Regions from separate parts of the Mesorhizobium sp. B2-3-14 genome, predicted to be linked through region 2. Evidence: predicted binding sites of a transcription regulator. Region 2 holds the regulator's gene; the other holds the start of a gene.
The links. Region 2 encodes PhoB, which activates phosphate uptake and scavenging genes when phosphate is short. Its sites were predicted from a motif close to TGTCATNNANCTGTCAT; they were not measured.
Positions count from the first base shown of each region.

Region 1 (5,499 bases), on a different contig from region 2:
CGGAGAGCGAGGCCGGCAGCACCAGCGCCAGCGCGCCGTTGGGGCGGCTTTCCCATTTCAGCCTCGGCATGATGCCGGGCATCGCGGCCGTCAGCAGATAGACGACGCGCATCATCGCTGCCAGTACGCGGGCGCGCTCCAGCAGGCGCGGCGGCGCCAGCGCCCTGATTTCGGGCGCCACCAATTCATTGAAGACGCCATCATGACGGTAGGCGTTGGTCAGCGCCAGGTAGGCGCGGCCGGGATGATCGACACCGATGAACGAGGCATGCGCAATGATGTTGAGCGACTGCTTGCCGCGATATTCCGGATGAGCGCGCCAGCCGATATCGGCGAGCAGGCAGGCGGCGTGGCGATAGCGCGCTTCGTCTTCCGTCTCGTCGATGCCGAACGCCTTGAAGGCCTTGCCGGTCCATTCGACCAGGTCATGCGCGTGATGGACCGAACGCGAGCGCAGAAGCGCAAGCTCCTCGGCGGCCGAGATCAGCGGATCGGCCTTCTGCTCGGCCGCGTCGAGCAGCGAATAGAGGAAACCCTCACGCACGCCTTGCGCCGAAACGACGATCCTGGACGGCTGCATCGCCGTCATAATCTCCTGCAGCACGAGAGCGCCATAGGGCAGCAGCGAGCGGCGGTTCTTGGAGACGCCCTCGATACCCCTCACCTTTTCGACTTCGCCCCTGGCCACCTGCTTGAGGAAGTTCTGAGCGCTTTCGGCCGATATTTCGTAGTGGTGCATGACGCCGAGCGGGTAGTTGTTCATCTCCATATGCAGCCTGGCGAGGTTTCGCCAGGTGCCGCCAACAGCGTAGAAAGTCCTGCCTTGTCCGCCCTTCAAGAGCTTGGCCCGGGCCAGTTCCTGGCGCGCGATCTTCTGCGCCTGGACGAGCGAGTTCTTCGCCATGTCCTGCAGGCGCAGGCCGCCGAGCGGCAGCGTGATGCCGTCGCCGATCGCCTCGCCATCAATGTCTATAAGCTCCAGGCTGCCGCCGCCAAGGTCGCCGGCAATCCCGTTGGCCGGGTGGAAGCCTGAGATGACGCCGAGCGCGGAATAATGCGCTTCCTGGCGGCCGGAGAGCACACGGATTTCGGTCTTGAGCACATCCTCGGCACGATGGATGAAATCGGGACCGTTGATCGCCTCGCGGGCGGCGGCGGTTGCCAGCACGTACATGTGTTCGGCGCCAGCCTGGTCGGAGAGCGCGCGGAAACGGCGAAACTCCTCCATCGAGCGCGCCACCCCCTCGGGGTCCAGCTTCCCCGTCGACACGATGCCACGGCCGAGGCCGGCCAGCATCTTTTCGTTGAACAGCATGGTCGGCGAGCGCGCCAGCCCCTCATAGACGACGAGACGGATCGAATTGGAGCCGATGTCGATGATGGACAGCGGTCGGCGGTCCTGCAGCCGGCCCTGGGAATTGGACAGCATCAGGTGGCAGCGTTCTTCTTGCGGCGCTTGAACTGGGCGATTCGCTTGGGCGCATGCGATTTCAGCGCGTCACCCCGTCCCGACAGGCTCGGATTGGTCATGAAATATTCCTGCGCGTTGAACGGTTCTTCGCCCTCCTCCAGCACCACGCGCCGGGAGGTCCCATCAGCCAATACGTCGAAACTTTGCTGATTGTCCATGATGTTGCCCAGCATGATCTGGCCCAGAATCTGTTCATGCACAGTTGGATTGGTGATCGGCACCATGGTCTCGACGCGGCGGTCGAGATTGCGCGGCATGAGGTCGGCCGAGGAGATGTAGACGATCGCCTCGTCCGACGGAAGGCCATGACCGTTGCCGAAGCAATAGATGCGGCTGTGCTCCAGGAAACGGCCGACGATCGACTTGACCCTGATGTTCTCCGACAGGCCCGGCACCTGCGGCCGCAGGCAGCAGATGCCGCGCACGACGAGGTCGATCTCCACTCCGGCGCGGCTGGCATCGTAGAGCGCGTCGATGATGATGGGATCGACGAGCGCGTTCATCTTCATCCAGATACGCGCCGGCCGTCCCTCCAACGCATGGGTGACCTCGTCCGAAATGTGCTGAAGGATGCGGTTCCTCAGCGTGAACGGCGAGATCGCCAGCCGCATCTCGGCGGTCGGCTCGGCATAGCCGGTGATGAAATTGAACAATTGGGCGACGTCGCGGGCGATCGTCGGATCGGTGGTGAAGAAGGACAGGTCGGTATAGATGCGCGCGGTGACCGGGTGGTAGTTGCCGGTGCCGAGATGGACGTAATTGCGCAGCTTGCCGTCCTCGCGCCGCACCACCAGCGACATCTTGGCGTGGGTCTTGAGTTCCAGGAACCCGAACACGACCTGCACGCCGGCGCGTTCGAGATCGCGCGCCCAGCGAATGTTGGCCTCCTCGTCGAAACGCGCCTTGAGCTCGACCAGCGCCGTTACCGACTTGCCGGCTTCGGCCGCATCGACCAGAGCACGCACGATCGGGCTGTCGTTGGAGGTGCGATAAAGCGTCTGCTTGATCGCCACCACTTCGGGGTCGGCCATCGCCTGGCGCAGGAACTGCACCACCACGTCGAACGACTCATAGGGGTGATGGACGACGATGTCCTTCTCGCGAATGGCGGCGAAACAGTCGCCGCCATGCTCGCGGATGCGCTCGGGAAAACGTGGGTTGTAGGGGATGAATTTGAGGTCGTCGCGCGGAACGGAGACGATCTCGGAGATCTGGCTGAGCGCCAGCGGCCCGGTGAGCACGCTGATGCGGCTCGACGAGACGCCAAGCTCGCCGGCGACAAAATCGCGCAATTCCCCAGGCATCAGCTTGTCGAATTCGATGCGGATGACGGAGCCGCGGCGGCGGCGCTTCAGCGCCGTTTCGAACAGGCGCACGAGATCTTCCGATTCCTCTTCGACCTCGATGTCGCTGTCACGAATGATGCGGAACGTGCCGGAACCCTTGACCTCGTAGCCGGGGAAGAGCTTGCCGATGTAGAGGCCGACCGCCTCCTCCAGCGGAATGAAGCGGACATGGTGCTTGCGGTCCGGCAGGCGGATGAAGCGCTTCAGCGCCACTGGCAGGCGCAAGAGCGCGCTCATCTCCTCGCCATTCTTGCGATGGCGAAGTTGCAGCGCCATCGAGAAGCCGAGATTGGGAATGAACGGGAACGGATGCGCCGGGTCGATCGACAGCGGGGTCAGCACGGGAAACACCTGCTCCTGGAAATGGTCTTCCAGCCAGACCTTCTCGTCCTTTGTCAGCGCGTCGCGGGTGATGCTTTCGATGCCTTCCTTGTTGAGCAGCACCGTGAGTGCCGACAGGCTCTTCTGCTGGTCCTCCTGCAGCCGCTCGACCTCACGCAACAATTGTTCGAGCTGCTGTTCGGGAGTGCGTCCGTCCGGGCTCTTCAGCACGATGCCCTCGCGCACCTGGCCGGCAAGGCCGGCGACGCGCACCATGAAGAACTCGTCGAGATTGGCGGCCGAGATCGACAGGAAGCGGACGCGCTCCAGCAGCGGGTGATGGGTGTTCAGCGATTCCTCGAGAACGCGGCGATTGAACTGCAGCCAGGAGAATTCGCGGTTGACGAAGCGGTCCGGATTGCCTTCCGGGCTCGCTGCCGCGACATTGTTGAATTCGCTCTGTACCGGCTTCAGTTCGTTCATGATTCCTGCTCTTCCGCGCGCCTCAGCCGGTTAACCGGCTTAACTTATCCTGTGGCAGGCTTTTGCGACAGTTCTCTGACAGGCTTTTGCGACAGTTTGATTTCATCGAACTTGCAAACAGACTTGATATGATCCAGATGCAGAGAGACTGCGTTAAGGAGACGACGATGGCAGGCGGTTCCATTCCCCATTTCCAGAACGATGCGGGCCACCCGGCGATCGACATCGGAGTCAAGGAATTCATGTGCACGGGCGCCAACCCGCCTTTCGACCATCCGCATGTTTTTCTAGACATGGGCGACGACAATGAGAAAGTCTGCCCCTACTGCTCGACCCTCTATCGCTATTCGCCGAAGCTGAAGGCGACCGAAACGCTGCCGGCGGGCTGCCTCTACATCGACCAGGCCGCCTGACCTTCCGATCATGAGCGAGACGCGGTCCCGGCAGGTCATGATCGCCGGGGCTGGCATCGCCGGGCTGACAGCGGCGATTGCCTTTGCCGAACGCGGCTATTCCGTGAGGGTGTTCGAACAGGCGCAGCGTCTCGAAGCGGCGGGCGCCGGCATCCAGCTCTCTCCTAACGCGACGCGCATCCTTCGCCCGCTTGGCGTGCTCGACACGCTTCTTGCCAATGCCGTCCAGCCGGAAGCCGTGGTGCTGAAGGACGCCGCGAGCCTGCGCCAACTGGCACGCGTGCCGCTTGGCACAGCCGGCGAGGAACGCTGGGGCGCACCCTATCTCGTGGCGCACCGGGCGGATCTGCAAGACGCCCTGATGGCGCGCGTTGCGCAACTGCCCGACATCCATCTCACCACCGGCGCGCAGATCAGCAGCGTGGCCTCCGGTTCATTCGTTGTCACCACGACAGACGGGGTCGGCCGCAAGGTCATCGATACCCAAGGATCTCTGCTGGTCGGCGCCGATGGCGTCTGGTCAGCGGTGCGGAGGTTTGCCAGTCCAGGCAGCGGAGCCGGCTTGGCGAACAGCCATTTCTCCGGCGAACTGGCCTGGCGGGCGACGGTGAGCGCGGACAACGAGGCGGGGCGAGCCTTCACCGCGACCGGCGCCACTGACTGCGTCACAACCTTCCTGCACCCCGGATTCCACATGGTCGCCTACCCCGTCAGCAGGGGTAGCGCCTTCAACCTTGCCGCCTTCACCCGGGGCGAGCGCATCGCCGACGGGTGGTCACGCCACGCCGATCCCGCCATCCTTTCAGGCGCCATGCGCCGCTCCGCGCCGGCGCTGGCGCGTTTGGTGGAACTCGCTGGCCCGTGGACCGCCTTTCCTATCCACACAGTCGAACAGCGACGCTGGACCATGCCCGAAGGCATCGCGCTGATCGGCGACGCCGCGCATGCCATGACGCCGTTCGCGGCTCAGGGCGCGGCCATGGCGATCGAGGACGCGGCGACGCTTGCCGATTTGATCGCCGACTTCCCCGGCGACCTGACGCAAAGCCTTGTCATCTGGGAGAACCTGCGGCGGTCGCGCATCGCCAAGGTCATCCGTCGCGGCGCGCTCAACCGGCTTGCCTGGCATGCCCGAGGCCCGGTGGCGTTGGCCCGCAATCTGTTTCTGGCGGCGCGACCGGGAGAGAAGCTCGCAGCCGATCTGGACTGGCTTTACGGGTGGGAGCAGCAGCGGATCATCCGTCGCTGAAAGGAGCCCGCGGCAAAGCTAATTATACAGCCGCATCGACAGCCCAAGGGAAACCGGCAGCGGGTTCCACCAACCGGTGCGCAGGCCGGCGGTGCGCAGTGCCGCCGCCGTCCAGGTGTTGCAGCCGATCAGCGCGTTGAAATGGCCGTTGGCCTCATAAAAGCGATCGAAATTGGAGTAGGCGGCATCATCGATGACGATCGGACCGTTCGGCCC
Region 1 is NZ_VFVP01000004.1:421,635-427,133, forward strand. It holds gene ppx (exopolyphosphatase) at 1-1,429, opposite strand, end outside; gene FJ950_RS13820 (RNA degradosome polyphosphate kinase) at 1,429-3,621, opposite strand; gene FJ950_RS13825 (zinc-finger domain-containing protein) at 3,789-4,034, shown strand; gene FJ950_RS13830 (FAD-dependent monooxygenase) at 4,045-5,283, shown strand; gene FJ950_RS13835 (TIGR02117 family protein) at 5,302-5,499, opposite strand, start outside.
Region 1: the regulator PhoB is predicted to act here: its motif matches at 3,686-3,702, upstream of FJ950_RS13820 (RNA degradosome polyphosphate kinase).

Region 2 (5,499 bases):
GAAGCCTTGCCAGCCATTCGAGGTTCACGCGACGCCACCGTCAGACGGTTCGCGTTGACCGATTCGATCTTCCATGGGCTGACCCGCGCCGCCGCCATTCTCGTGCTGGTGCTGCTCGGGGGCGTCGCCGTCTCGCTGTTCGCCGGTTCCTGGCAGGCACTGTCGACCTTCGGCTTCTCCTTTCTGACCACCGAGAGCTGGAATCCCGTCACCGAGAAATTCGGCGCCCTGGCGCCGATCTATGGCACCATCATCACTTCGGCCATCGCCATCCTGATCGCTGTGCCGCTCGGCATCGGCATCGCCATTTTTCTTACCGAGCTTTGCCCGCGTCCGCTTCGGCGCCCGATCGGCATGGCGGTGGAACTGCTGGCCGGCATTCCTTCGATCATCTACGGTATCTGGGGCCTGTTCGTGCTGGCACCGTTCCTGCAGACGACAGTGCAACCTTTCATCATCAACGTGTTCCACGGCATTCCCGGCCTTAACAGCCTGTTCGCCGGGCCTCCTTATGGCATCGGCCTGCTGACCTCGGCGATGATCCTGGCCATCATGATCCTGCCTTTCATCACCTCGATCACCAAGGATGTGTTCGACACGGTGCCGCCGGTGCTGAAGGAGTCCGCCTACGGCATTGGCTGCACGACCTGGGAGGTAACACGCCGGGTCGTCGTCCCCTACACCCGCATCGGCATCATGGGCGGCGTCATGCTTGCGCTCGGCCGTGCACTCGGTGAAACCATGGCGGTCACCTTCGTCATCGGCAACGCCCACCGGATCAGCGCCTCGCTGTTCGCGCCGGCAACGACGATCTCGGCAACCATCGCCAACGAATTCACCGAAGCCGTCGGCGATCTCTACACCTCCTCGTTGGTGGCGCTCGGTCTGATCCTGTTCGTCATCACCTTCCTCATCCTTGCCATCGCCCGCTACATGCTGATGCGCATCGATGCCCGTACCGGAGTCTGACCGATGTCGACAGCCGCATCGCTTCACCAGAGCCGCAAGCGCAAGAACGGTGTGATGATGACGCTCTGCGTCATCGCCGCCGGCATCGGCCTTGCCTGGCTGGCACTGATCCTCGGCGCGCTGCTCTATAAGGGCCTGTCGGGCGTTTCGCTCTCAGTGTTCACGGAAATGACCCCGCCGCCCGGTGATGCCGGTGGCCTGCTCAACGCCATCTACGGCAGCATCGTGATGACCATTATCGGCATCGTCGTCGGCACGCCGATCGGCGTGCTGGCCGGCACCTACATGGCCGAATATGGCCGCTTTTCGAAGCTCACCACCGTGGTGCGCTTTATCAACGACATCCTGCTGTCGGCGCCCTCAATCATCATCGGCCTGTTCGTCTACGAATTGATGGTGCGGCCGATGGGGCATTTCTCGGCCATCGCCGGTGCCGTGGCACTGGCCATCCTGGTCATTCCCGTCGTGGTGCGTACCACCGAGGACATGCTCAACCTTGTGCCGAACGCTTTGCGCGAGGCCGGCACGGCGATTGGCGCGCCGCGCTGGGTGGTGATTCGTTCGGTGGCCTACCGCGCGGCGATGTCCGGCATCGTCACCGGCATATTGCTGGCCATTGCCCGCATTTCCGGCGAGACGGCGCCGCTACTCTTCACAGCGCTCAACAACCAGTTCTGGTCGAGCAATCTCAATGCGCCGATGGCCAGCCTGCCGGTGACCATCTTCCAGTTCGCTCTCAGCCCTTACGAGGAGTGGCAGCAACTGGCGTGGACCGGCGCACTCATAATCACATTGACGGTTCTCGCGCTCAGCATCTTTGCGCGCAGCCTGACCGGACGCAGAGAGGACAAATGAGCCAGATGTTGTCTCCAGACATGACGATTGCGACAGAGGCAGCCGCCAAGGCGAAGATCGAGGTCAAGAACCTCAATTTCTACTACGGCCAGTCGAAGGCGCTGAAAGACATCACCTTGTCGCTGCCCGAGCGCAGCGTGACGGCCTTCATCGGACCGTCGGGTTGCGGAAAGTCGACGCTGCTGCGCGTCTTCAACCGCATCTACGAGCTCTACCCCAAGCAGACCGCCGAGGGTCAGGTGCTGCTCGACGGCCAGAACGTTCTCGACCGCTCGCAGGACCTCAACCTGTTGCGCACCAAGATCGGCATGGTGTTCCAGAAGCCGACGCCGTTCCCGATGTCGATCTATGAGAATATCGCGTTCGGCGTCCGGCTCTATGAGAAGATCGGCAAGGCCGAGATGGACGGCCGTGTCGAGCAGGCGTTGAAACGCGCCGCGCTGTGGAACGAGGTCAAGGACAAGCTCAATGCCAGCGGCCTCAGCCTGTCGGGCGGCCAGCAGCAGCGGCTTTGCATCGCCCGCACCGTGGCGGTCAAGCCGGAGGTCATCCTGCTCGACGAACCGGCCTCGGCGCTCGACCCATTGTCGACCGCCAAGATCGAGGAATTGATCGACGAGTTGCAGGCCGACTACACGATCGTCATCGTCACCCACAACATGCAGCAGGCCGCGCGCGTGTCGAAGCAGACGGCTTTCATGTATCTGGGCGAGCTGGTCGAATTCGACAAAACCGAGAAAATCTTCACGTCGCCTCGCGAGAAGCGCACGCAGGACTACATCACCGGCCGCTTCGGCTGATCTCACGCATACGAGGACCAGGATCATGGCCGAACACACAGTCGCAGCCTTCGACGAGGATCTCGGACAGATCAGCAGGCTGATCAGCGACATGGGCGATCTCGCCGGCACGATGGTCGGCGGCGCCACCAAGGCGCTGCTGAATTCCGACAACGCGCTGGCACAGCGCGTGGTCTCCGACGACGCCATCATGGACGCGCGCCAGCGCGAACTCGATGATCGCGCCATCACCCTGATCGCCAAGCGCCAGCCGATGGCCGACGATCTGCGTCATGTCGTCGGCTCGATCCGCATGGCGGGCGATCTCGAACGCATCGGCGACCTTGCCAAGAACATCGCCAAGCGCGTCGGCTCGGTCGGCCTCACCGCCACGCCGCGCGACCTGTCGCATTCCATCGACTCCATGGCGCAGCTGGTGCTGATCCAGGTGCAGGGCGTCGTCGAGGAATATGCGGCCGGCGATGCCGCCGCCCTCGCCAAGCTCAGGAATGACGACGAACGCATCGACGTCAAATACACTTCGGTCTTCCGCGAACTCCTGACCTACATGATGGAGGATCCCCGCAACATCACGGCTTGCACGCATCTTTTGTTCTGCGCCAAGAATCTCGAACGCATCGGCGACCATGTGACCAACATCGCCGAGAATGCGTATTATGTGCTGACCGGCACGCAACTGCCCGCCAACCGTCCGAAGCAGGACGAGACGGCGATGTCGGTGCCGGCGGCTTGACGGCAGGGATGATCGATCGATGATCGCGCCACGCATCATGGTGGTGGAGGACGAGGAGCCGCTGGGCGTGCTCCTCCGCTACAACCTGGAGTCCGAGGGTTACCAGGTCGAGGTGGTGACACGCGGCGACGAAGCCGAGATACGCCTCCAGGAAAACGTGCCCGACCTCCTGGTGCTCGACTGGATGGTGCCGGCGGTTTCCGGCATCGAACTCTGTCGGCGCCTGCGCATGCGGCCCGAGACGGAGCGATTGCCGATCATCATGCTGACGGCGCGCGGCGAGGAGAGCGACCGCGTGCGCGGCCTCTCGACCGGCGCCGACGACTATCTGGTCAAGCCGTTCTCGACGCCGGAATTCATGGCCCGGGTCAAGGCGCTGCTGCGCCGCGCCAAGCCGGAAGTGCTGTCCAGCGTGCTCAAGGTCGGTGACATCGTGCTCGACCGCGAATCGCACCGGGTCTATCGCAAGAAGAGCGAGATCCGGCTCGGACCGACCGAGTTCCGGCTGCTCGAATTCATGATGCGCCATCCCGGCCGCGTGTTCTCGCGCAGCCAGTTGCTCGACAATGTCTGGGGCGAGACGATCTACATCGACGAGCGCACCGTGGATGTGCATGTCGGCCGCCTGCGCAAGGCGGTCAACAATGGCCGCATGCCCGATGTGATACGCACCATCCGTGGCGCGGGCTACGCAATCCGCGAGGATTGAGATCAGGCCACGTTCTTGCCGGATCTCACCTGCACGCCCGGCGCGAAGATCTCCTGGTCGACGAAGGTGAGCGCGCGCATGGCGCAGCCCTCGCGGATCAGCGGCAATTCGTTCGGCTCTGTATCGAAGGAAATCGACGTCGAATGCTGGCCGCCGGCGGTCTGGGCGATGGCCTCACGCAAGGCCGGCTCGATCAGATCGAAGGCGGCGGCGCTGACGCCGACCATCGCAACCGGCGCCGGATCGATCAGCGCGAACAAGCTGCCAAGGCCATAGCCCAGCGCCTCGCCGGCCTTGCGATAGGCCTCGCGCTCCGGTCCGTCTCTTTCGCGCGCCGTGGCCGCCAATGCGCGCATGTCGGCGTCGCTGACGTCGACCGGTTTGGCGTCCTCACCCATCTGTCCTGCATTACGCCAGATGGCATAGTTGCCGGCATAGGCCTCGACGCAGCCGCGCCGCCCGCAGCGGCAGAGCGCGCCGCCGGGGCGATGGATCATGTGGCCGAACTCGCCGCCTGAGGAATGGGTGCCGGTGAACAGCTCGCCCTTCAGCACCAGGCCCATGCCGATGCCGTGCGAGAGCAGGATGGCGATGAAGTCGTCGCGGTAGCGCTCGGGGTCGCGCCAGCGCAGCGCCACAGCCATCATGTTGCAGTCGTTCTCCATGGTGGCGGGGATGCCGAATTCGGCTTCGAGTATATCGGCGAAGGCAATGTCCGTCTGCGGCGTGATCGGCGACCACAGCATGGCGCGCGCCTCGGTGTCGGTGATGCCCTGGATCGCCAGCGCGATGCGGGCAATGCTGGCGACATCGAGGTCGGGATCCTCGAGGCGGCGCCGGACGATGGCCACGCATTCGCCGATCAGCGCCTCGCGCGACATGGTCAGCGTGTCCAGCCGGCGCTGCTCCTCCGATATCACCTGGCCGGCGTAGTCGATGACGGCGACGGAGAGGAAATTCAGCGACAGCACCACGGTCATGACCGTCGCGGCCTCGGGGTTGAGACAAAGGCCCACCTGCGGCCGGCCGCGTTTCAGTGAGCCGGCCTCGTTCGGCTTGCCTTCGCTCAGGATACCTTCGCCGATCAGGTCGGCTGATATCGCCGATATGGTCGAGTGGCTCAGGGCGGTGGTGGCGGCGATCTCAGTGCGCGAGGGCTGGCCACCCCGGCGCACGGCTCCAATCACCATTGCGCGGTTGCGCCGGCGCAGATCGTCGTGGCGGATTCCGACCGACATGATTTCCCTCCCCGTCGCCGCGGTTCTTGACGCCCCCTCGAACACCTCCGGCACGGGTCGAATACTGGCAGAAGCGGCTGGGGCTGTCATTTATTTATTGCGGGGCTCGAAAAAAGGCTTCCGGCACCTCAAAATCCGTCAGAATCGATGTTGACAGTGTTCCGGCGATGGACCAGTGTTTTTTCGAGGCTCGAA
Region 2 is NZ_VFVP01000003.1:323,315-328,813, forward strand. It holds gene pstC (phosphate ABC transporter permease subunit PstC) at 1-969, shown strand, start outside; gene pstA (phosphate ABC transporter permease PstA) at 973-1,824, shown strand; gene pstB (phosphate ABC transporter ATP-binding protein PstB) at 1,821-2,624, shown strand; gene phoU (phosphate signaling complex protein PhoU) at 2,650-3,357, shown strand; gene phoB (phosphate regulon transcriptional regulator PhoB) at 3,377-4,066, shown strand; gene FJ950_RS10465 (ROK family protein) at 4,069-5,304, opposite strand.